DNA from 3 places in the Caloramator sp. E03 genome. Region 3 is predicted to be linked to each of the others. Evidence: riboswitches for the same ligand, from Rfam matches in the RefSeq annotation. Region 3 holds a riboswitch; each other region holds the start of a gene.

The links. Region 3 has a riboswitch for thiamine pyrophosphate ahead of thiD (bifunctional hydroxymethylpyrimidine kinase/phosphomethylpyrimidine kinase). Riboswitches for the same ligand answer to the same signal wherever they lie in the genome.
Region 1: linked by a shared signal. The riboswitch ahead of thiD (bifunctional hydroxymethylpyrimidine kinase/phosphomethylpyrimidine kinase) and the one ahead of thiD (bifunctional hydroxymethylpyrimidine kinase/phosphomethylpyrimidine kinase) in region 3 are both predicted to bind thiamine pyrophosphate.
Region 2: linked by a shared signal. The riboswitch ahead of thiT (energy-coupled thiamine transporter ThiT) and the one ahead of thiD (bifunctional hydroxymethylpyrimidine kinase/phosphomethylpyrimidine kinase) in region 3 are both predicted to bind thiamine pyrophosphate.

The regions. Positions count from the first base shown of each region.
Region 1 is NZ_CP040093.1:1,480,871-1,489,406, reverse strand. Features, by position in the region: gene thiE (thiamine phosphate synthase) at 1-231, opposite strand, end outside; gene thiM (hydroxyethylthiazole kinase) at 222-1,022, opposite strand; gene thiD (bifunctional hydroxymethylpyrimidine kinase/phosphomethylpyrimidine kinase) at 1,125-1,931, opposite strand; TPP riboswitch at 2,004-2,101, opposite strand; gene FDN13_RS07365 (ferritin family protein) at 2,155-2,601, opposite strand; gene FDN13_RS07360 (DegT/DnrJ/EryC1/StrS family aminotransferase) at 2,858-3,979, shown strand; gene FDN13_RS07355 (DegT/DnrJ/EryC1/StrS family aminotransferase) at 4,000-5,178, shown strand; gene FDN13_RS07350 (aspartyl-phosphate phosphatase Spo0E family protein) at 5,435-5,626, shown strand; gene FDN13_RS07345 (glycoside hydrolase family 65 protein) at 5,692-8,022, opposite strand; gene FDN13_RS07340 (sugar ABC transporter substrate-binding protein) at 8,076-8,536, opposite strand, start outside.
Region 2 is NZ_CP040093.1:2,843,932-2,852,467, reverse strand. Features, by position in the region: gene FDN13_RS13540 (DegV family protein) at 1-665, opposite strand, end outside; gene trmL (tRNA (uridine(34)/cytosine(34)/5-carboxymethylaminomethyluridine(34)-2'-O)-methyltransferase TrmL) at 684-1,151, opposite strand; gene FDN13_RS13530 (radical SAM protein) at 1,311-2,666, opposite strand; gene splB (spore photoproduct lyase) at 2,891-3,910, shown strand; gene FDN13_RS13520 (Cof-type HAD-IIB family hydrolase) at 3,986-4,813, opposite strand; TPP riboswitch at 4,959-5,060, shown strand; gene thiT (energy-coupled thiamine transporter ThiT) at 5,092-5,727, shown strand; gene FDN13_RS13510 (TRM11 family SAM-dependent methyltransferase) at 5,824-6,738, opposite strand; tRNA gene FDN13_RS13505 (tRNA-Leu) at 6,803-6,885, opposite strand; gene FDN13_RS13500 (VanW family protein) at 7,006-8,403, opposite strand.
Region 3 is NZ_CP040093.1:1,040,105-1,048,640, reverse strand. Features, by position in the region: gene FDN13_RS05380 (hypothetical protein) at 1-305, shown strand, start outside; gene FDN13_RS05375 (UbiX family flavin prenyltransferase) at 302-865, shown strand; gene FDN13_RS05370 (hypothetical protein) at 967-1,338, opposite strand; gene FDN13_RS05365 (IS1634 family transposase) at 1,670-3,382, shown strand; gene FDN13_RS05360 (FeoB-associated Cys-rich membrane protein) at 3,548-3,694, opposite strand; gene feoB (ferrous iron transport protein B) at 3,708-5,471, opposite strand; gene FDN13_RS05350 (FeoA family protein) at 5,473-5,697, opposite strand; TPP riboswitch at 5,891-6,002, shown strand; partial or broken gene thiD (bifunctional hydroxymethylpyrimidine kinase/phosphomethylpyrimidine kinase) at 6,059-6,883, shown strand; gene cytX (putative hydroxymethylpyrimidine transporter CytX) at 6,876-8,111, shown strand; gene thiM (hydroxyethylthiazole kinase) at 8,069-8,536, shown strand, end outside.

The DNA of each region.
Region 1 (8,536 bases), 440 kb from region 3:
GGATAGAGCAATGTCAAGCCTATCATTTATTATAAGAGGAATATTATAATAACTTGTAAGCTTTTTCATTTTAATTGCTATATTATAAAATTCAAGGCTTGATATATCTTTTTCGCGGAGCTGAACTATAGTAACTCCTCCTTTTATAGCTTCTTCAACGGCTTTAAAGATATCCTTCCCATTTAATATTTTTCTATCGGTTACAAGGTAAAGAGAATAATCTATAGGCATTCTATTTTACCTCCATTCAATATATCATCTTCAGTAAGGTTATATATAAAGTCAAATAGTTTTACTTTAAATGTTCCAGGCAAAACTTTTTCCATTGAATTTTGTGTCATTTCTCCCGCAAGGTTCATAGCAAGTATTGAAGCTGCTGTTGATGTAAACCTATCATTACATATAGAAGTGGCAGCAGTTAAGGCACCAACCATGCAGCCTGCTCCAGTGATTAATGTTAATATTGGTGTGCCGTTGTAAATAAGACATGTCCTTTTTCCATCTGTTATAATATCCCTTTTACCTGTAGCTGCAACAACAGTATTATACTGATTTGCAAGAGATATACAGGCTTCTATTGCATCTTCGCCATCGTCTATTGAATCAACTCCTCTTACTTTTCCAGAGAACCCTGCAAGGGATTTTATTTCTCCTATGTTCCCTTTTATTACAGAAATATTTCCATATTGGAGAAGTTTCCTTGCTATATCCATTTTTCTGCTTATTGCTCCACAGGCAACAGGATCAAGTACAACAGGTTTATTTAATTCTTTTGCTTTTTTTACTGCAATTATAGATGCTTCTTCCTGCTCCGCGGTTAATGTTCCAAGATTTATATAAAGTGCAGAGATGAGATTTACAAATTCTTCGACTTCATACTTAGATTCACACATTGCAGGAGAAGCACCAAAACAAAGGAGAATATTTGCACAATCATTGATTGTAACGTAATTTGTTATGCATTGAACAAGAGGGGTATTTTCACGAACTTTTTTTAAAACATTAGCAATTGATTTTAACATTTTTATTTCCTCCCAACTTAAAATTTATATATAGGCTTAGCATTATATATAAATGTTGTAATAAACATATAAGCATATAAGGCAGTGGTAAAACTATTATATCTATTTATTTGTTATTCCTGCCTTTTTATATAAACTATAAAAATGATTAACAGGACCAACTCCATGTCCGAGTTCTATGGAATTTTCTATTGCGCCGTTTATGTATTCCTTTGCATTTTTTACAGCATCATATACGCAGTAGCTATTTGCGATATATGCGGCAATTGCAGATGAAAATGTACATCCTGTACCATGGGTATTTTTAGTATTAATTCTCTTTCCTTTGATGTGTATAAAATCCTTTCCGTCAAAGAATACATCTATTGCATCACCAGTTAAATGACCGCCTTTTACAACTACGTTTTTGGCACCAAGGTTATATATCTTTCTTGCTGCATTTTCCATTTGATCAATGGTTTCTATTTTATCTCCAGTAATAACTTCAGCTTCGAAAAGGTTTGGTGTTACAATAAGTGATAGTGGAAAAAGGTTTTTAATAAGTGCATCCTTTGATTCATCTCTTAGAAGGTGATAACCACTTTTAGATACCATAACTGGATCTAATACAACATTTTTAAATTTATAATATTTAATACGATTAGCTATTGTTTCGATAATATCTATACTCGATACCATACCTATTTTTAATGCATGAATTTCGATATCTTCAAAGAGGCAGTCGATTTGCTTTTTTATAATTTCAGTATCAAGTTCGACAACACTCAAAACTCCCTTTGTATTCTGAGCAGTTACAGCAGTTATAACGCTCATGGCATAAGTACCAAGAGTACTAAAGGTTTTGATGTCAGCTTGAATTCCAGCTCCTCCACAGGAATCAGATCCTGCAATTGTTAATACGTTTTTCATAATATTCCTCCTTTATTTTTAAATAACAAAAAAAGATGCAAATAATTGCATCTTTTATATACTTAAATATATCAATAGATGCAATTACTTCCCTACGCAGGCATTACCCAAACAGGTTCAAAGGGTCAGGCTTTGCAGCCTTCTCAGCAAATGCTCCCCTAGTAATTGCTTAATATTCAATTCTATTAACATTATAAAATATAAAATTTAAAAAGAGAACATATTATTTTGCAAAAGTTATAAGATAATTATAAAATGAGCTGTGTCTAAGTTCATCGGTTATAATATTAAATACCTGATCTTGATAACACCCAAGAGGAAGGCCTTCTTTAATCTGTCTGTACTTAACAACAGCAGATAGTTCGCCCTTTAGGGCCATTTTAAGACCATCAAGATAAGAGGATGGTTTTTCGAAAGGCTCATCAACTGATTGAATGTCCTGACCAGTAAAGTTTTTATAAATTGCTCTAAATATTTGATTATGCCTTCTTTCATCGTTTCTTATAGATTCGATAATCTGTTTTGCTTCTTGGTTTGGAGCAACGCTTATTAAATAATCGTAAAAAAGTTCATCTTTTCTTTCGTCCTGAACAGCTTCCTTAATAAGCATAAGGGATTTTTGAAATAAATCATAATTACAAAGCATTCCAGGGAGAGGGGAAATGTTCATTTTTAACCTCCTATTAATTTAAGATACAATATTATAATATGCATTGAAGGATTTTTTGTTTAAAATCAGATAAAAAATTAAATTAAAAATTAAGTTTTAAAATAAAGATGATGTAATGTATATGGAAGATCATGTTGTATGAAGATATATTTATAAAATAATTATTAATGATTTAAGAATATTGTGTTAAAACTGAAAAACAAATAAAAAAAGTAGTATAATTAACAGTATAATAATTATTAAGGAGGATATATAGATGAAGGTTCCTTTTTATACATCGGTTAGGGAATATAATAATAGAAAAAGTGAATTTAATGATGCAATACAGTCAGTAGTTTCCAAAGGTGATTTTATACTTGGAGGTAAGGTTTTAGAATTTGAAGAGGAAATAAAAGATTATACAGGGGCAGAGTATGCAATAGGTGTTGCATCTGGAACTGATGCTCTAACCATTGCTGCGGATATTTTAGGTTTTAAAGATGGAAAAGAAGTTATAACATCACCCTTTACATTTTTAGCTTCAGCTTCTTGTGTATTAAGAAATCGTGGTAAAGTTGTATTTGTTGATATTGATGAGGATACCTTTGAGATTAATACAGATATGATAGAGGAAAAAATAAATAATAATACTGTTGGTATACTTCCTATACATCTATTTGATCAGATGGCAAATATGGATAGAATAATGGAAATTGCTAAAAAGTATAACCTTAGAGTACTTGAGGATGCTGCAGAGGCCTTTGGAATGAGATGGAAGGGCAATGGTAATACATATAGGCATGCAGGAACAATAGGGGACTTTGGTATATTTTCATTTTTCCCAACCAAAACCCTTGGAGGATATGGTGATGGGGGAATGATTATTACTAATGATGAGAGCCTTGCAAAACTTGCAAAAAGCTATAGGGTTCATGGGGCATCTAAAAAATATCACTATGATTACATAGGCTATAATTCAAGGCTTGATACTCTTCAGGCAGCTATACTTAGCGTTAAACTAAAATATATAGATGATGCAATCGAAAAAAGAAATAAAGTTGCAAATATTTATATGGAAAATTTAAAGGATTGCTCATATATAAGGCTTCCTAAGATTAAGTATGAGCAAAAGGGAGTATATTATGTATTTAATATATTAGCTGAAGATAGGGATAATTTAGCAAATTATCTTAAAGAAAAGGAAGTAGGTTATAGCATATATTATCCTATGCCTCTTCATCTTCAAAGGAGTTTTGAGCACCTTGGATATAAAAAGGGTGATTTCCCAGTTTCAGAGAAAATCTCTCAAAGCATTATTGCTCTTCCGATATACCCAGAGATAACAGAGGATGAAGTTTTATATGTATGCGAAACTATAAAGAATTTCTATAGAAAATAAGATTAGGAAGGATGATTTTAATGGAAAATAAAAAGATACCTTTCTCGCCTCCTGATATAACTCAAGAGGAAATAGATGCAGTTGTTGAAGTCTTAAAATCAGGATGGATAACAACAGGGCCTAAGACTTATGAATTTGAAAATAACCTTGCAAGTTATTGTGGTACAAAACATGCAGTAGCTCTAAATAGTGCAACAGCAGGTCTTGAACTTATATTAAAGGTTTTCAATATTGGAGGGGATGATGAAGTTATTACAACTCCTTATACATACGCTGCAACTGCAAATGTAATTTTGCATAGAGGCATAAAACCGAAATTTGTTGATGTAAAAAAAGATAGCTTCTTAATAGATGAAGAAGGAGTATATGATGCTATAACATCAAAAACAAAGGCTATAATAGCTGTTGATATTGCTGGCGTTCCAGTTGATTATGATAGGCTAAGACAGGTTTTAAAAGCTAAAAAAAGGGAAGATATAATATTAATAGCAGATTCTGCTCATTCCTTTGGGGCAGAATATAAAGGCAAAAAGGTTGGAGGACAGATGGATTTTCATGTATTCTCTTTTCATGCAGTAAAGAATTTGACTACTGCAGAAGGAGGAGCTATAACCTACAATGATAATAATTTTAAAGGAAAAGAGGATTTATACAAAGAGTTTAAATACACATCACTTCAAGGACAGACAAAGGACGCTCTGTCAAAGATGAAAGCGGGAGCTTGGAAATATGATATAGTAACTGATGGATTAAAGTGTAACATGACAGATATTATGGCTGCGATAGGTTTAGTGCAGCTTAAAAGGTTTAATGATATGTTAAAAAAGCGTAAAGAAATTGTTGAGGTATACAATGAAATACTCTCTAAAAAGCAATGGGCTATTATTCCATTTGCGAAAGATAGTATTAAGGAAACATGCTATCATTTATATCCATTAAGAATAAGGGGCTTCGATGAAGAAAAGAGAAATACTGTTATACAAATGATGGCTGATATGGATATAGCAACTAATGTTCACTTCATTCCTCTTCCGATGCTTACATTGTACAAAAATCTTGGATATAAGATAGAGGATTATCCTAACACTTATGATCAATACAAGAATGAAATATCCTTACCATTATATTCAATCCTTACATTAGAGGATGCACAGTATGTAGCTGAAAAACTCGTTGAATGCGTAGAAAAAACAATGTAATGTATATTTATAAAAAGCATAGTAATATGGCATAATAGAATATAAACGAAGCTTCATGGTGTAAATTTGTGCATCAGGAAGCTTCGTTTTGCTGCTGTAAAGAGTTATTAAATAAATTAAAAATATATAACGAATTTCCATGAATGTTAAGTATATGTTAAAAAGAAAAACATGTTTATTTAATAATAATTATCGTATATAATTAAATTAATAGCAGAAGAAAAAATTGTATAAAAATATAAAGGGGTGAATGATTATGAAGGACTTTAGAGATATGTCAAAAGACAATAGTCCGGAATATTTCAAAACCCAGATAGAAAGTCTAAAGATGGAGCTTGAGGAACTTATAAGCAGAAGCGATAAACTTGTTGTACCTCAAATTATATCCATAAGCCAGAAACTCGATGATCTGATTTTGAAATATATTAGTACAAGCCATAGAAAATAAATATATGCATATTATTAGAGGCTGCCAAAATTTAGGCAGCCTTTAAAATATACTTTAAATAGGGGTTAGCGCTCTAAATCAACTATATAGGATTTGTTCTTTGAGAGTTTTAACTCATTATCATAGCAGAAAATAGTTAAATCCTCTCCCTCAAGTAAATCAAAGCAAATATTTTTCTTATCAACGGATACTTTTATAAGTCTTTTTCTGTAATTTACTTTAAATGAATATCCTTCCCATGAACCTAAGAGTGCAGGTTTGAAGAAGACTTTATCCTCTGAAACTTTAAAACCTCCAAATCCGAATACTATATCCATATATGAGCCTGCCATGTTAGCAGCATGAATGCCGTCTTTTGTATTTCCGTGATTATCATCTAAATCCATTCTAGCGGTTTTTATAAAGTAATCATAGGCTTTATCGATGTACCCTATATCGCAGGCAACTATGCTGAAAATACAGGGTGAAAGTGAAGAATCATGAGTTGTGATTTTTTCATAATAATCATAGTCCCGTTTCTTTTGTTCTATGTCGAATTTTTCGCTGTATAAAAATAGTGCTAAAACCCAGTCAGCCTGCTTACACACTTGGTGCCTGTATATTATAAGAGGATGATAATTTAAAAGTAGAGGATATTTTTCCTTTGGAGTATTTTCAAAATCCCATATTTTTTTGCTAAGGAATGTATCATCCTGTGGGTGAATTTTTAGATTATTATCATAGGGTATATACATATTATCAGATATAGTTTTCCAATTATCTATTTCATTATCTTCAAGACCTATTTCACTTTTTATATTGTTAAAATCGCTTATATATTTTTCTTTTAAAAGAATTGCTGTGTCAAATGCGTATTTTAAATGCTCCTTTGCCATTATATTTGTATAGGCATTGTTATTAACAATTGCTGTATATTCATCAGGACCAGTTACACCATCAATACAATAGCCTTTATTCTCAACAAAGTGGCTTATATCAGCAAAAATCCTAACGCTTTCAAATAAAATCTTTGCTCCCATTTCCCTTAAGAAATCAAAATCTTCTGTTGCTTCAACATATTTTTTTATAGCGTAAGCTATGTCCGCATTGATATGATACTGTGCGGTAGATGCAGGAAAATATGCAGAGCATTCCTCCCCATTTATAGTCCTCCAAGGAAAGAGAGCTCCTTTTTTATGGGACATCTGTCTTGCCCGCTCTCGTGCCTTATCTAAAGTATTATATCTATATTCCAAAAGCTTTCTTGCTATTTCAGGCTTTGTAAATGTAAAAAATGGAACAACATACATTTCTGTATCCCAAAAATAATGTCCTTCATATCCTTCCCCAGTTAAACCCTTTGCACCTATATTTGTTTTTCCATCCCTTCCTGTTGACTGTAAAAGGTGGAACATATTAAACCTTATTCCCTGCTGAAGATGCAAATCTCCCTTTATTTCAACATCTGATTTGTACCAAAAATCCTTTAGATATTCCATCTGCTCATATTTGATTTTTTCAAATCCTTTATTATAGGCTGTATTCAATATTTCACTGCTGATATCATCCATATCATGCTCGCAGCAGTCCCTTGAAGTTATATAAACTATATATTTATTAAAAAATATTTGTTGAGATTCTTTTATATTGAATTCATAACAGATACCTATTTTATACTCTTCTTTATAGTCATAAGAAATATAATCCTTGCTGAATTTTAATATATTTTTGGATGTACACAAAAGCTCAAGCCCTGAATTTTTTGTTTTTATTTTCATTTTCAGTATATCTTTATCTATCTTACTTTCTTTAATTATAAAAGCTTTGTCTAATATTCCTGAACCTGATCTTGGATCGTCGATAGATATAGAATTTTTAACATCTCCATCAATCAAAGACACTAATTTGATTTTCCCTTCAAAATCTATTGAGTTTAAAGAAAGCCTTATAATGCAAAGATGTTTTTGGGTAAAGCTTGCAAGCCTTTCAAATTCTATGCTTATCCTTTTTCCTTTTTTAGTTTCGTATATTATACTTCTCTTTAATGTTCCTTCTTTAAAGTCTAAAACTCTCATATAATCTATTATCTTGCTTTTATCAACTAAAAGCTCCTCATCATCTGCAAATATCTTTATGGTTTTGCTGTTTATTATATTTATCATGGATTGGCCAGTTTCTGGGAAAGCATATGCTCTCTCGCCGTAACTTATTTTATGGGTTTCATAAAAACCGTTTATATATGTCCCTTCTATTGTAAATTCTTTATTATATATTCCTTCCTCAAAATTGCCTCTCATTCCAATGTATCCATTTCCTATTGAAAAGAGAGTTTCGTTTTTAAGATTGTTTTCCTGAATAAATTTATCTTCAATTATTTTCCATTCATCTAAAATAAGATTATTTATTACTTCATCCATTGCAGTGTCTCCCTTCTTTTAGCAGTATGGCATGCCAAAAGCATGCCATATTATCATTTGCCAGAATTTTGTTTTGCTTCTTCGATCTTTTGATGATATTTGTCTAATGTTGCCTTAATATCCTTTCCGTCCACAACTATTTCCTTAAGAGCATCGTTTAATGCTTTGTCAACATCTGCCCAATAAACAAGATTTGGTCTTGGCTGTGCAACCTTCATAGCTTCGTTAATAGCATCAAAATATGGTTTTTGCCAGTCTTCAACTTTAGCATAGGCATCGGTTCTTGCAGATGGCCAAGCAAGTTTTGAAGCGAGGGTTTCCTGAACATCCTTTGACATTAAGTACTCAATAAATTTAAGAGCAAGTTCTTTGTTTGGAGAACCTTTTGGAATTCCAAGAACATCTCCACCTAAAACCTTTGATGCTTTAACTGGTCCTGAAAAACCTCCGTATGCCTTAATCTCTTTCTTGCCGCCGTCTTTAACTATTACATTAACTCCAAAGGGCCAGTTTG
Region 2 (8,536 bases), 1.2 Mb from region 3:
CAATTAAAATCTTTTATATAATTTAATAATATTTCCTTTGCTTTTTTTATTCCTCTTGGTTTTTCATATATTAAAAGTTTTCCATCCTTTGAATGAATAATTGGCTTTATATTTAATAATGTTCCTATTGTTGCCTTTGTTGTTGAAACTCTTCCACCTTTTTTAATGTATTCAAGAGTATCAAGTATAAAAGCAACCCTAACCTTATTTGAAAGGACCAAAAGTCTTTCATAAATATCTTTAACATCTAAACCTTCATCAATCATCTTTTTAGCCTGTATTACCAAAAGCCCCGTACCAAAGCTTACACTTTTTGAATCAACGATATATATTTTTTCTGAACCTATCATCTGTTTTGCTATATTTGCAGATTGGAAAGTCCCGCTTATTCCTGATGATATATGTATAGATATTATATAGCAATCCTCTTTTAATAATTTAGAATATAATTCATAAAAACTTTGTGGATTTACTTGTGATGTTGTAGGAAGTTCATCACCTTCTTTTAAAAATGAAATAAGCTGTTCTGTATCTATATCAACTCTATCTCTATAACTTACACCTTTATATGTCACTGTCAATGGTGCAACAATAATGTTGTTATTTTCAATATATTCTTTTGAAAGATCTGCTGTACTATCAGTTACTAAATATATTTTTTTCATCTTAACCCACCTTTAACATCATTTCATATTAGGAAATCCAATTTGTTTTAAAGCTTCATAAGCAATAATAGAAACTGAATTAGATAAATTTAAAGATCTATCACTTGTTTCAATCATAGGTATTCTAATAAGATTATCTTTTAAAATATCCTTAATATACTGTGGAACTCCAGAAGACTCCCTTCCAAACATAATAAAATCTCCAACTTTATATTTAACTTCACAGTATAATTTAGTTCCTTTCGTAGTTGATAAAAAAATTCTGTTGTTTTTATTTTTTTCAAAGAATTCTTCAAAGCTGTCATAATATATAACATCAAGTTTATTCCAGTAATCAAGTCCTGCTCTTTTTAATTGTTTATCATTTATTTCAAATCCTAAAGGCTTTATAAGATGGAGTTTTGAATTTGTAAGCAAGCATGTTCTTCCGATATTTCCAGTGTTTTGTGGTATTTCAGGTTGATATAATACGATATTTAAATTCACTCTTACACCTCCTTGAAAAGTTATATTATATACTTATACTTCAATTATTAATTATATCAATTAATTTTTTAAATAAAAATATAAAAAATAAATAGCACAATATATTATAGGACTATTTTTAAGTCATATAATATATTGTGCCATAATTTCAAACATTTTTTAGCTGTTTTGTGCTTTTTCATGCTTTTCTTGCCACAAACTCTCTGCAACCTGTGCCCATTTAATCGCTTTAGGTTCAATTTTTGCAGCCAATTCATCAACTGTTTCATCATCTAATACTTGAGTTGAATACGCCTGTGAATCATGAACCATTGTTTTTAATATTTGTGGATTATCAAGAAGTGGACACGGTCTTAAATGGTTGTGATTAAAAGGAATATTTCTTCTATATGCCATAAATAATGGTGATTGCAAAACTTCAAGTAATGTATGATCTTTTATGTTTACATTTGAATAGTGTATGAATGCACATGGTTCGCAATCTCCATTTGCATTTATATGGAAATAACGTTTTCCACCTGCTATACACCCTCCTGAAAACTCTCCATCATTCCAAAAATCTAAAACAAATATTGGTTCTGTTGCTCTTATTTCATTTATTCTCTTATACATAAAGGCCCTTTGCTGTGGTGTTGCCATAAAATCTGTATCACTATCCCTTCCAACGGGAACATAGGTAAAATACCAGCCAAACCTACAACCTTTTTCTATCATAAGGTCAATATATTCCTTTGAAGCAACAGCTTCAGTATTATATCTATGATAACAAGTTGAAAAACCAAATATAATTCCTGCTTTTTTAAGAATATCCATTGCTTTCATTACAGCGTCAAAGCTTCCTTCTCCTCTTCTAAAGTCCGTTTCATTTTTAAAACCTTCTACACTAAATGCCAATGAAAAATTACCTATTCTCTGTAAATCCTTTGCGAATTCTTCATCAACAAGTGTTCCATTTGTAAAAGACAGGAAAGCACAATCGTCATGTTTTTCACAAAGTCTTACAATATCCTTTTTTCTTATTAAAGGTTCTCCTCCTGAAAATATATACATATAAATTCCAAGCTCTTTACCTTGAGTAATAATCTTATCCAACTCTTCATAACTTAAATTCCATGTGTTATATTCTCCTGCCCAGCAACCTTTACATTTTAAATTACATGCAGAAGTTGGATCAATTAATATAGCCCAAGGTATATTACAATTGTATTTTTTCTCATTTTCAAGTTGAATAGGAATCCCAAAAAAGGTTGCATTTAAGAAGTAATTTATTCCAATTTTCTCCTTAACATTTGGATGAACTTCAGTAAATAACTTATAAGCATACTTATACCAATTGCTTTCTTTATCATCTAAATACCTTTTTACAGATTTAACATATTTTTTATCTTGTTCTCTAATGCATATTTTGTCCGCCCAATTTATGAGCTTTGGTATATTATTTTCCGGATCCTTTAGCATATATTTGACGGCTTCTTTTAAAGCTATTTCTCCTATACGGGTCTTTGCAAGATTCATATACATACCTCCTTTATATTAATTTTTACTATTATATTAATATTATTGTTTATATGGTATTTATTACTATTTATATATATTTATTTTACTACTAAAATAAATAAATTCAAATATTTTATACCGACCAGTCATGTCATTATTCGACAGTTCAAAATAAAACTTTAACATAATTTTTTATTTAAAACAAATTATATATTTAGGAAGTTATAAAGTGAGGTGTTAAAATGAAGTTTCTACCAAACTATGTATTTATAGAACCAGGAGCTGAAAATTATGAACTTGGCAAAAAATTAATAAGAGAATTTGAAGCTTTTGGAATACCAATAAATAAATTAAAAAGTTTTAATAGACTTGATGAAGTAAAAAAATCCCCAAACGAATTCTATGCTTTTAGTAAACGAAGCCTTGTCATTGGTATTAAGAAAAGCATGAAACTTGAATGTTGCAAACCTTCTGCAGATTATCAATTCTCACTTGTTACAGGTTGCCCTGGAAGCTGTGAATACTGCTATCTTCAAACAAATCAAAGTTTTAAACCTTTTATAAGGATATATGTAAATATAGATGAAATTCTTGAAAACGTAGATAAGTATATTAATATGGCAAAACCGAAAATAACAACCTTTGAAATTGCAAGTGCAAGCGATCCAATAGCTGTTGAACATATTACTGGTTCTGTAAAAAAAACTATAGAGTTCTTTTCAAGTAAAGAATTTGGAAGATTAAGGCTTGTAACAAAATATTCCAATATAGATAACCTTCTGAATATTAATCATAACAATCATACAAAAATACGATTTAGCATAAACTCAAAGTTTATTATTAAAAATTTTGAACATAATACTGATACTATAGAAGATAGAATAAAAGCCTCCTCTTTAATATACAATGCGGGTTACCCTTTAGGCTTTATAATTGCCCCTATAATGTATTACGAAAATTGGGAAGAAGAATATGATAAGCTCTTTAAAACACTTAAAGATAAGATACCAAATACTGATTTGTCTCCTTTAAGTTTTGAACTTATACAATATAGATTCACTGCAAAAGCTAAAAATGTTATACTTCAAAGGTTTCCTAATACTAAACTTAATATGGAAGAAGAAAATAGAATAAAGAAATGGGGACCCTATGGAATTTATAAATACATCTATCCAAAGGATATATCCGAAAAACTTAAATCTGGTATAACTAATATGATATATAAATATTTTCCTAATTCTAACATTGAATATTTTACATAAAAATCGAATTATTTACCTTTATTTTAAATTTTTTATATAAAAGGAGGCCAATAGTTATTTGGCCCCCTATTTTTATTATTCATTTAATATAAATTTATTTATAACCTTTGCAACTCCATCTCTCTCATTTGTATCTGTAATATAATCTGCAATACTTTTCACATAGTCAATTCCGTTTCCCATTGCAACACCTAAACCAGCATACTCTATCATACTAATATCATTCTCGCTGTCGCCTACACATATTACTTCTTCACGTTTATAGCCAAAGTAATCAGCAAGTATCTTAACGGCATTCCCTTTCGATATGCCCTGTGCCATAATTTCAATATTATTTAAATTGGAAGATACAATTGAAACATCAAATTCTTTACTAATTTTACTTCTCAACTTGTTTAAAAGCTCAATATCATCACAAACCAAAGCTACTTTTAATATTTCTTCACTGTTTATAACATCTTCAAAGTCTTTAACTACCTTTACTTCAACCTTTTCACCTTCTGAAACTACTTCATTCCATCTCACATAGTTAAGTGCAAGGTTTACTAATTCTTTAGTATATATCCTTTGATTAGTATACAGATGAAGTGTAAGCCCAAAGCTCTCTATAACACTAATAAGTTTAGGTAGGATTTCTTTATTAATAGCTTTTTTATATATTATTCTATTTTCATCCTTCTCCCTTATATATGCACCATTTGATGCAACAATTGGTGCCGCTGTTCCAATAAGAGAAGCATAAAATCTTGCTGATGTGAATATTCTACCAGTACAAACGACTATTTTAACTCCTAATTCAGAGGCTTTTTTTATAGCTATCTTGTTTTCCTGTGAAACTTCTTTTTTATCATTTAATAAAGTACCATCCATATCGAGTGCTATCATTTTATATTTCACAACCATTTAATCATCCTCCAAGCATTAATTAATAAAATATGCCAAGAATATAATAACATAGATATTTTGTTTTATACAAATTTTTGTTTTATTTTATTGATTTTTACTTGAATTTTTTATATTATAATTAGTATAAAATATAAATAGATTCGCCGTATGCTAGGGGAGCGTTAAGCTGAGAGGAAGGTCACTCCTTCGACCCTCTGAACCTGAACTGGGTAATTCCAGCGAAGGGAAGCATTATAGTTCTCCTCCTGTTTTACGGTGTAAAAGGAGGATTTTTTATGTCATTAATTACAAACATCTTTAAAGACTTTTCAAGTATAAAAATTCAGTCCTGGGCATTTATTATTGCCTTAATTGCAGCATCTTTTTTAATTAAAAAATCCCTTAATAAAAGTACATTTTCAACAAAGAAATTAACTCATGCAAGTTTATGTATTGCTGCATCATTTGTATTATCCTATATAAGGTTTTATCATTGGCCTCAAGGAGGTTCAATAACCCCTGGAAGCATGATTCCTTTAATGCTATTTGCCTATATTTATGGTCCAGCGGAAGGGATACTTGCAGGAATGGTTTATGGAATACTTCAGCTTATCCAAGATCCTTTCATAGTTCATTGGGTTCAGGTTCTTTTAGATTATCCTTTAGCATTTGGTGCCCTTGGACTTGCTGGATACTTTAAAAGCAACTTTAGCATAGGGGTTATTGCAGGAGGATTTGGAAGAATATTTTTCCATTTTTTATCAGGAGTATTTTTCTTTGCAAATTATGCACCTGAAGGCATGAACCCAATAATATATTCTCTTATAGTAAATGGAACTATAGTCGGAACGGAAGTTGGAATATGCTTTGTTATATCATTAATACCTCAATTTAAAAATGCTGTAATAAAAATAAGATCGCAAATGTTATAATTAAATAGAAGAAGTAATAAAAAAGTTAATATAACACCCATAAATCTATAACAAGTATATTTTTATTATCAGATTTATGGGTGTTTCTTTTGGTAGTTATATACAAACAGTTACATATCGTTTAAAGTCTCTTTTTATTATTTCACATCTATCAATTACAGTAAAACCTGAATCTTTTATTTCTCTATCCATTTGATTTAAACTTATCAAAACCATTTTACTTGAAATTCGCCTTGCATTTTTTAATATTGATATTTGTTCAAGCTCTGATGTAATTGATAAAACTCCATAAGGAATATCTATTATTGAAACATCATATTGTTTTCGTATATCCTTAATATCTGATACTTCAAGCACATCATCATACCCAAAATATCTTAAATTTCGTCTTGCACCTTCAATTACCTTTGGGTTTATATCATATCCTTCAATATTTAATCCCATTGACAATGCTTCAATTACAACAGTTCCTATGCCACAGCATGGATCAACAAGTTTTAATGTCATATCATTACCAACGGCTATATTAACAACGGCCCTCGAAATCCTTGTTGGAAGCGCATTACAATAATAGCAGGGTTTTTTATTATGGATATCCCAAATACCTTCATTTTTATTATATTCCCCAAGAATCCAGTAATCTTCATAATATATTATCCCAAGTATTATATCAGGATCATGTATTTTAGCATCTCCAAAGATAGCATTCCCAATAGCATCTTCTATCTTATGCTTTAATTCAAAATCCATCTTTCCTTCAATATTTATATATTTAATCTTAAAATTTTTATATGAAATCTTTTTTTCAATGATAATACTAATTAACTTCTCAATTGACTGAGCTTTTGCAATTATTTGTAAAGATGCTTTTATAAATGGGCTTCTATTTACATCAACATACTTTTCACTTAAAAAATACTTTCTTTTTGGAATTAAGTCGAATAAATATTTCATCTCTAATTTACACAGCTGTTCTTCATTAAAATTATAATTTATTATATAAAAATACATTGGGATGCCCCCTTAAAAAATATAAAAATAGAGTTTAAACTCCTTTGAGTCTAAACCCTGAACATGGTGCGGGTGAAGGGATTTGAACCCCCACGGTTTCCCGCTAGAACCTGAATCTAGTGCGTCTGCCAGTTCCGCCACACCCGCAAATACAAGATTATTTTATCATCATTTCTTTTTTTTGTCTATACCATTTCATATCCAGCCTATAAAACTAAAACTTTTCCTAATAAATTGTTTAAAACAATAAGGAGCTTTTAAGGCTCCTTATGGGGTTGAATTATTTATTTGACTATTAGTTTGAACATCTTGTGAATTTGAAACTTCTTTTGTACCAACTCTAACCTTTCCCTTCCCTGGCTTATAGTAGTCCTTTGAAATTATCTCACTTTTTACTAATTTACCATTTTGATATACTTTTCTATAAGTTATAGACTTCATTCCATCAGTTGGCTTTTCCTCAACTATTGTTTGTCCTTTTACTAATGTAGGATCATTTACATATTCTGTTTCAGCAGGTATTTTTTCTAATATCTCAGATGTAATCTGTACAGTTTGTCCCGGATGTTCATTTGCACCATAAATAGTTACAGTAATACTTCCACCATTTACAGTAGATTTTATATATATAGGGTACTTGTTTGTATTTTTAAATTTCATATCTATTACATCGCCAGAAATAGTAGCATCTCTTCCTGCCGGAACATATCCTACTCTTAATTGGTGAGGTCTTCTTTCTAAAATTGGAAAGTTTGCAAGAAGTGCTGCATTATAAACTGTAGTTGTAACTTGGCATATTCCTCCTGCAAGACCTGGAACATGAGTACCATTAATAATTACAGGGGCTTCCTTATATCCTTTAGCCTCACTTCTTGGTCCAAGTGTTTTATTCATAGAAAAAACCTCACCTGGCATGACAACTGCTCCATTTACATAAGATGATGCAACCTTAATATTTCCAGACCTATTTACATCTCCAAGATTAAATTTAGTTGTAAAACTTGAAATTTTAGTATCTATCTTGGATAGCATTTCAGCTTTTATATTAGCTTCAACTATATTTACAGGTACATTTATATTTTCCTGTCCCCCTGTTGGCTTTATAGAGGCCTTTATTAAATCTTCAAGCTTTTTTTCATCAACTTTTTTACCATTTTTATCTGGAGTAACTTTAAAACCTGAAGTGGTCAATGTAATTTTAGCATCAATTGGATCAGTGTTTATTTTTTTAGATATAGTTTTTATTTCTTTGCTTATTACAGAAGTATCAGCAACAAACTGTAGTTTAATATCATAATTATCATTTTTTAATTTATATCTTTTAATAGTTTTTTCAATTATATTTCCATCTTTACCATATTTAAATGCTTCATCTACAGCCTTATCTACATCGTAATGAGCTTTTAAAGTTTTATAATCAATTACAAATTTATTATTCTCATAATAAATATTTATTTTTTTATTTTTTATCTCTTTATTAAACTTCTCTTCAATTACTTTTTTTGCCTCTTCTTTCGTCATCCCACCAACATTAACCCCATTTACACTTATTCCCTCATATATCCTCTCCTGTGCAGAAACAGTATCACTAAGAATAATTCCAAAAACAGCAGAAATAATCATTAATAATAATACCGGTATAATTATTTTAAAGCCCTTCTTCACATTATCCCTCCCAAGCATAATTACATTCTTTTTTATTATATCATTATTAGATTTGATGTAAATATAATTTAATTTTATTTATAATTTGATTTTTAATATAAAGACACAAATTATTTATATTTAGTTCCTTAAA
Region 3 (8,536 bases):
CTATAAAACTGGGAGAGGATATTAATGTTTGCATCTATGGTGGAGATAACCCTCATATAGGAGCGGTTGCTCTTGCAGTTCCAGATGAAAGACATGGGGTAAGTGCGTCAGTAATAGCTATTCCAGGACATAGGGAAGATGTAATTGCAAGGGAATATTCTGTTAAACTTTCCAAAGCTTTAGGATGCAGGGTTTGCATCTTATGTGGAATACATAAGGATAATGCTTCATTTGAAGATATTAATATATTTTGTAATCTTGTTGAAGAAGCGATAGAAGAGTTAAGAATGGAGATAGAGAAATGAGAATAGTAGTTTGTATAACTGGAGCAACAGGAGCTATTTATGGTATAAAATTTCTTGAAGCATTGAAACAGTATGATAACGTTACTACACATCTTATAATAAGTGAACATGGTAAGGAAAATATAAAAATTGAAACAAGTTATTCTTTGGAATATGTCTATTCATTAGTAAATTATGCTCACGAAAACTCAAATCTTGCTGCATGTGTATCAAGTGGATCCTTTGAATACGATGCAGTTGTTATAATACCATGCAGTATGAAAACATTGTCGTCAGTAGCTAATGGTTATAGTGAAAACTTAATTTCAAGAGTTTCAGATGTTGCTTTAAAGGAGAGAAGAAAATTAATTATATGCCCAAGAGAGAGTCCTTTAAATTCAATACATATTGAGCTTATGCTTAAACTATCAAATATGGGGGCATATATAATTCCTCCGATGCCTGCATTCTATAATAAACCAAAAACAATAGATGATATTATTGATCATCACATAATGAAGCTTCTTGATAAAATAGGTATAGAAAATAGAAAATCTAAACGTTGGGAAGGAATGAGTTAAATATATAAAGTTTATCCGTGCTTTTATGTTGTAGATAAGCTTTGATTATAAATAATAGTTAAAAAAATGAGGTGAGGAAACTCACCTTTTTTAATAGGGGGTTAAGCAATTTTTAGTAGGGGTGTGTCAATGTTAGATATAATAGGGGTTGCGTATTTACTGCATATATCAATTATTTTATCTATATTACTTATGTTGCCTAAACATATTACTACATTATAGTCAAAAGGATTTAATATTTGGTCAACACTGTATTCAAAAATGGTATTTGTTGTATTTGTTATGTTATCAATCTTGTCTTTTATGTCACTTATAACTATAGAGCCTTTTGATGTATTTATATACAAATCTATCTCAGAATCTTTTATGCCTTTTATTATATATAATGCAAAGATTATATCAGTTTCATTTGCAACTATTGCTACCTTTCCCTTTACTTTTTCAACTTCTAAAGCTAACTTATATGCTGTCATTATAGCACCTCCAATGAATATTTATTTTAAATATGGGAAACAGTTCAAATACTAATTTAATAACTTCTATTTATTATTTATTTGCTTTCTTTAAAATAATTATACATAAAACTAAATAAATATGCAATATATTTTTGTGAAAATATAAAAAAATAAGCCAAGTGTTATACACCTGACTTATTATTCGGGTCTTTGACAGTTGCAAGACAAAAAAAGTGCCTTAAAGCCTTGATATAGGCTTATTTTTTTGTCAAATTTTAAATTTTTATAGTGCACAATGTGTAACAATGTGTTATAATATAGATATAAATATATGAAGAGATGTGAAAAAATGAGATTACAAATTGTTAAATCAAAAAATGCAGCATCCTTATACGTAGTTAAATCTGTTTATGAAAAAGGCAATCGTACTTCAAAAGTAGTTGAGAAGCTTGGCACTTATGATGAACTTTTAAAAAAACTAAACGGACAAGACCCTATAGAATGGGGGAAGAGGTACGTTGAAGAGTTAAATAGAAAAGAAAAAGAAGAGAAAAGAGAAATATTAGTAAAATACTCGCCTGTTAAACAAATTAACAAAGACGAACAGCATACTTTTAATGGTAGTTACTTGTTTTTACAAAAAATATATAACGAGCTTGGGCTGCAAAATATCTGTAAAAATATTTCGGATAAACATAAATTTAATTTTAATCTAAATTCAATACTATCAAGATTAATTTATGCAAGAATTATTTATCCATCATCTAAGCTTGCTACATACGAACTATCAAAAAAATTTATTGAGCAGCCTGATTTTGAGCTTCAGCATATTTATAGAGCTTTAGAAGTAATTTCAGAAGAAACAGATTTTATTCAGTCAGAATTATATAAGAACAGTCTTAAAGTTTGCAATCGTAATAAAGGAGTTCTCTATTATGACTGCACCAACTATTTCTTTGAAATTGAACAGGAAGAAGGATTAAAACAGTATGGAGTATCGAAGGAACATAGACCCAATCCAATTGTTCAAATGGGACTTTTCATGGATGGAGACGGCATCCCCCTTGCATTTTGTATAAACAAAGGTAATACTAATGAACAAGTAACTTTAAAACCTTTAGAGCAAAAAATTATATCCGAATTTGGGCTTTCAAAATTTATCATTTGTACAGATGCAGGGCTTGCATCTACAGCAAACAGAAAATTTAATAATATACAAAATCGAGCTTTTATTACTACACAATCTATTAAAAAATTAAAATCACATTTAAAAGAATGGGCGTTAGACCCCAAAGGATGGCATCTTAGCGATTCAGACAAAGTATATAATTTAAACGAAATTAACGAAGAAGCAGATATTAATAAAATTTTTTATAAGGAACGCTGGATAAAAGAAGACGGGCTTGAACAAAAACTTATTGTAACATTTTCCTTGAAATATAGAAACTATCAAAGAACTATAAGAGGTAACCAAATAGAGAGAGCTCAAGAGGTTATTGATACCAATCCTACAAAATTGAAGAAATGTAATGCTAATGATTACAAACGCTTTATTTCAAAGACTCACTACACACCTGACGGTGAAGTAGCTGAAAAAGAATTATACAGCATTAATGCTGATTTAATAGCACAAGAGGCAATGTATGATGGTTTTTACGCAGTATGTACAAATATAAGTGATGATGCTGCCGCAATTATAAAAATTAATAGAAGGCGTTGGGAAATAGAAGAGTCCTTCCGTATTATGAAATCAGAGTTTAAGGCAAGACCAGTATATTTAAGAAGAGATGATAGAATAAAAGCGCATTTTACAACTTGTTTCATTTCCCTGATGATATATAGGCTATTAGAAAAAAAGCTTTCAGAAAAATATACGTGTAGCGATATTATATCAGGACTTAGAGAAATGAATTTTTATGAGATTAAGAATGAGGGCTATATTCCAATATATACAAGGACTGATTTTACAGATGATTTACATGACAAATTTGGCTTTAGAACGGATTATCAAATAATTAATATGAAACAAATGAAGAAAATTTTTAAAGACACGAAAAAATAAAAAACATTGTTCACTTTTTTGAAAAGTATAAAAGCCTGAGAGCCCTTGATATTCAATGGTTCTACAGGCTTTTTGCTTCTCGCAACTGTCAAAGATGAGATTATACATAAAACTAAATAAATATGCAATATATTTTTGTGAAAATATAAAAAAATAAGCCAAGTGTTATACACCTGACTTATTATTATATTTTTGACAGTGGGAGGTACAGGATGAACAATCGCAACTGCCGGAAGATTTTTTCTTAATATTTTTATATAGAATATATATTGCTGTAATTATTATGATTATTGTTATTATTCTTTCAATCATAAAAACACCTTCTTTAAAATAATATTTTTCCAAAGTTATATACTATAAATGAGGCTATCCATGCTAAAATTAACTGATAAAATACTGAAAAAACTGCCATCTTGCTTCCGTATTCCTTTTTCATGGTTGCTATGACTGACACGCATGGTGTGTATAAAAGAACAAATATTAAAAAGCTATAGGCTGAAAGTGGAGTAAAGGATCCTTTTAATACATTAGATAAATCTCCTCCATATATTACTCCCATTGTACCAATTACAACTTCTTTTGCCATAAGGCCTGTTAAAAGGGATACAGAATTTTGCCATTTACCAAATCCAAGAGGTATAAATATTGGGTTTATAAATTTTCCAATTGATGCTAAAAAGCTTGAATTCATTTCAGTCATTCCATTGAAATTAAAGTTTGATAGGAACCATACTAATATTGAAATTGAAAATATTATTGTTCCTGCCTTTTTTAAAAATCCTTTACCTTTGTCCCAGGTATGAATTAAAAGGTTTCTTATATCAGGCATTTTATATTCAGGAAGCTCTATTATAAAAGGCTCTTCGTCTTTTTTAAATATTGTATTCTTGAAAATAATTCCAATAACAAATGCAAGAACTATTCCTATGATATATAGCGAAAATACTACTGCAGTTTGATTGTTTGGGAAAAATACTGAAGCAAATAGTGCGTAAACAGGAAGCCTTGCGTTACAAGACATAAGAGGTACTAATAATGCAGTGAGTTTTCTGTCCTTTTCACTTTCTAAGGTTCTTGAGGACATTATTCCAGGTACGCTGCAACCAAATCCAACTATCAAAGGTATAAATGCTTTACCAGAAAGACCCATTTTCCTCATAAGTTTATCCATTATTAATGCCGCTCTTGCCATATATCCACAGTCCTCTAAAAAAGATATACCAAGAAATAGTGAAAGTATAACAGGAAGGAATACTACAACAGAACCGACTCCTCCAACTATTCCATCTATTATTAGAGATTTAAAATAAGGGCTACTGCTTTTTAATAGGTTTTCAATGAATGGGACAAGATAATCGTTTAGAAATAAATCTAAAAGATCTGCAAGAGGTTGGCCTACCCAGCTGAAAGTTAATTTAAATATTAAGTACAGAAATCCTAAAAATATTGGGTAAGCTAAAAATTTATTAAGTATTATTTTATCAATTTTTTCTGAGATTGTTTTTGTATTGTTCCTATTAAAAGATATTGATTTTTTAAGTATTGAATCTATATAGTCATAAATCTCCTTTTCTGATGAAAAATGATAATCATTATCATCTATGCTTTTTAAAAAATTACCGCTCATAAGCAGTACCTTAAGATTATCAATTCCTATTTTCTTTGATGCTATAATTGGAACTATAGTACAATTGATTTCTTTTGCTAATAAATCAAAGTTTATTTTAATGCCTTTATTTTCTGCGGCATCTAACATATTTAATACAAGTATTATTGGTTTTTTAAATTGTTTAAGCTGCATTGTAAGATATAGGTTTCTACTTAAATTTGATGCATCAACTATGTTTATAATCACATCAACCTTTTCTTTTAAAAGAAACTCCTTAGATATTTTCTCTTCATTAGAGAAGGTATCCATTGCATAGATTCCAGGCAAATCCACTATTTTTATTGAGTTTTCCATGTAACCTTCTTTTTTTTCAACGGTAACTCCTGGCCAGTTACCAACATATTGATTTGAACCCGTTAGAAGGTTAAAAAGAGTTGTTTTTCCCACATTTGGGTTACCAATAAGTGCAGCCGTTATCATATTACGCCTCCTTTACGTATATATTCTTTGCATCCTTCTTTCTTATTGCAAGATCAAAGCCTCTTAGATTAATTATTATCGGATCACCAAGAGGAGCATAATTTTTAACATAAACTTCGGTACCATAAGTTGCACCAAGAGCAAGAAGTCTTTTTACAAGCAATTCATTTCCTTTTATATCACATATATATACCTTCTTCAAAGGTTCTAAATCACATATACACATACACATCACCTCGTAATGAAATTCATTCTCAATTACATAATAACATAAATCATTCTTATTTTCAACGGAAGTTTTTTAATTAAATATTGATGCAAATTACAATATTATATTCTATAATTTTAAAAAAGTATAATTATAAATTTTTTTGCAAAATATAATTGGTTGTGTTATGATTAATTTATAAAAATTAATAAGCAAAACACGGGGGAGCTGGATAGGCCGGCTGAGAGTAAGAACCATAATTCTTTGACCCTATGAACCTGAACTGGATAATTCCAGCGTAGGAAGATGTTTGTAAATTTTTGATTTAAACACAAATCCTATGGGTTTGTGTTTTTTTGTATTAAGAAGGAGGAAAAATATGAAAAAGGCATTAACAATTGCAGGATCAGACAGCTGTGGTGGTGCAGGAATACAGGCAGATTTAAAAACATTCAGTGCAAATGGAGTATAAGGAATGAGCGTGATTACAGCAGTAACAGCACAAAATACACAGGGCGTTTTTGCAGTGCAGGATATTGATGAGGAAATTATTAAAGCCCAGATTGATGCAATTTTTACTGATATTAAGGTTGATGTGGTTAAAATAGGCATGGTTTCAAAGATTTCAACGATTGAAGCAATAAGTGAAAAGATAAGTCAGTATAATCCTGAGAATGTTGTTTTAGATCCGGTTATGATTTCAAAAAGCGGGTACTCTCTTTTAAAACCTGAGTCAAAAACTGCACTTATAAATAGGCTTATTCCCCTATCATCAATTATTACTCCAAATATTCCTGAAGCTGAAGAAATACTTAATGAAGTAAAGAATGAAAATATAAAAATCGAGACAGTAAGTGAAATGGAAGAAGCTGCAAAAGAAATATATAAACTTGGATGCAAAAGTGTTCTTTTAAAGGGAGGGCATATTAAAGGAGAAGCGGTTGATGTTTTATTTGATGGTGAAAATATTGTTCATTACAGCACAGAGAGAATTAATACAAAAAATACACATGGAACAGGTTGTACATTATCATCTGCAATAACGGCTAATTTAGCCCTTGGATTTGAAATTAAAGATGCTGTAAAAAGAGCAAAGGAATACATAACAACAGCTATAAAACATTCCCTTGATATAGGGCATGGAGTTGGACCCACTAATCATTTTTATTCATTATATAAAGCAGGAGGAATTTTAAATGACTAAAGATAACGAAAAGCTTGGCTTTTGGACATTTTTACTTTTATGGTTTGGAGCGGCAGTTTCAATTGCTGAAATATTAACTGGAGGTTTGATTGCACCTCTTGGCTTTAAAACCGGTGTTATTGTAATTTTAGCTGGGCATTTGATTGGAACCTTTGTGCTTGTTTTGGGAGGAGTAATTGGAACAAGAGAAAAGGTTCCAGCAATAACTTCAACAAATATATCCTTTGGGAAATACGGAGTATATTTATTCTCAATTTTAAACGTTCTTCAGCTTATAGGCTGGACAGCGGTTATGATAAAATCTGCAGCAGATTCAATAAACCTTATAGCAAAGAGTTTATGGAGTTTTGACAATGTTTTGTTAAGCATTGTTTTAGTTGGAGTACTTGTTGCACTTTGGATTTGGTATGGGAAGGATGGTATGAAAAAGCTGAACAGTATTGCTGTATTTTTGCTCTTTGTACTGACGATTGTTTTAGGTACTGTAATATTTAAAGATAAAACTTTGTTTGATAGAGCAGGAAGCGGCAGCATATCTGTTGGCGGGGCTCTTGAACTTAATGTAATTATGCCTCTGTCTTGGCTTCCTCTTATTGCAGACTATACAAGATTTGCAAAGAGTGAAAAAGAAGGAGCTTTAGGAAGCTTTTTAGGATACTTTTTAGGAAGTTCATGGATGTATATTATTGGACTTGGTGCAGCTATAGTTTCAAACAACCCAGACCCTTCAGCTATGATGCTTGCTGCAAATCTTGGAATAACTGCACTTGGCATAGTTGTGCTTTCAACAGTTACAACTACTTTTCTTGATGTTTACTCAGCTGGGGTTTCCTTTTTAAATATAATGCCAAAACAAAGTGAAAAAAATATAGGAATACTAATGACGGTAATTGGAACTGTAATCGCTGCAGTTTTTCCAATTGAAAACTATGAAAGCTTTTTATATGCAATAGGTTCAGTGTTTGCACCTTTGTTTGCAATTCTTATAACTGACTATTTTATTATAAAGAAAAACAACAAAATTAAGAACGATGTTCTTATTAACTTAGGAGCATTTATAGTATGGGCAATAGGTGTTGCTTCATATTACAGTTTCATTAAACAGGATTTATTATTTGGAGCAACAGTTCCTGCAATGATAACTACAAGCATTATTTATACAATAACCTGGAGGTGGATTAACAAATGGAAACTTGTAAAAAAATTGGAGAATTATTATGCAGCTTAAGAGAAAAAAATCCTCTAATACATAATATAACAAATTATGTAACTGTAAATGACTGCGCTAATATTATCCTTGCAATTGGAGCATCGCCGGTTATGGCAGATGATATAAATGAAGTTAAAGAGATGGTATCCATTGCATCCTCTCTTGTATTAAATATTGGAACATTAAACAAAAGAACTGTTGAATCTATGATTGAAGCTGGTAAGAGGGCAAATGAACTTAATATCCCAATTATACTTGATCCTGTTGGTGCAGGAGCTACAAAATACAGAACGGAAACAGCCAAAAGAATAATGGATGAAATTAAACTATCTGTTGTAAGGGGAAATATTTCAGAGATTAAAACCCTATACGGATTAGAGACACAGACAAAAGGCGTTGATGCCGCAGAGCCGATTTCAGCAAGTGAGGATGAACTTACTGAA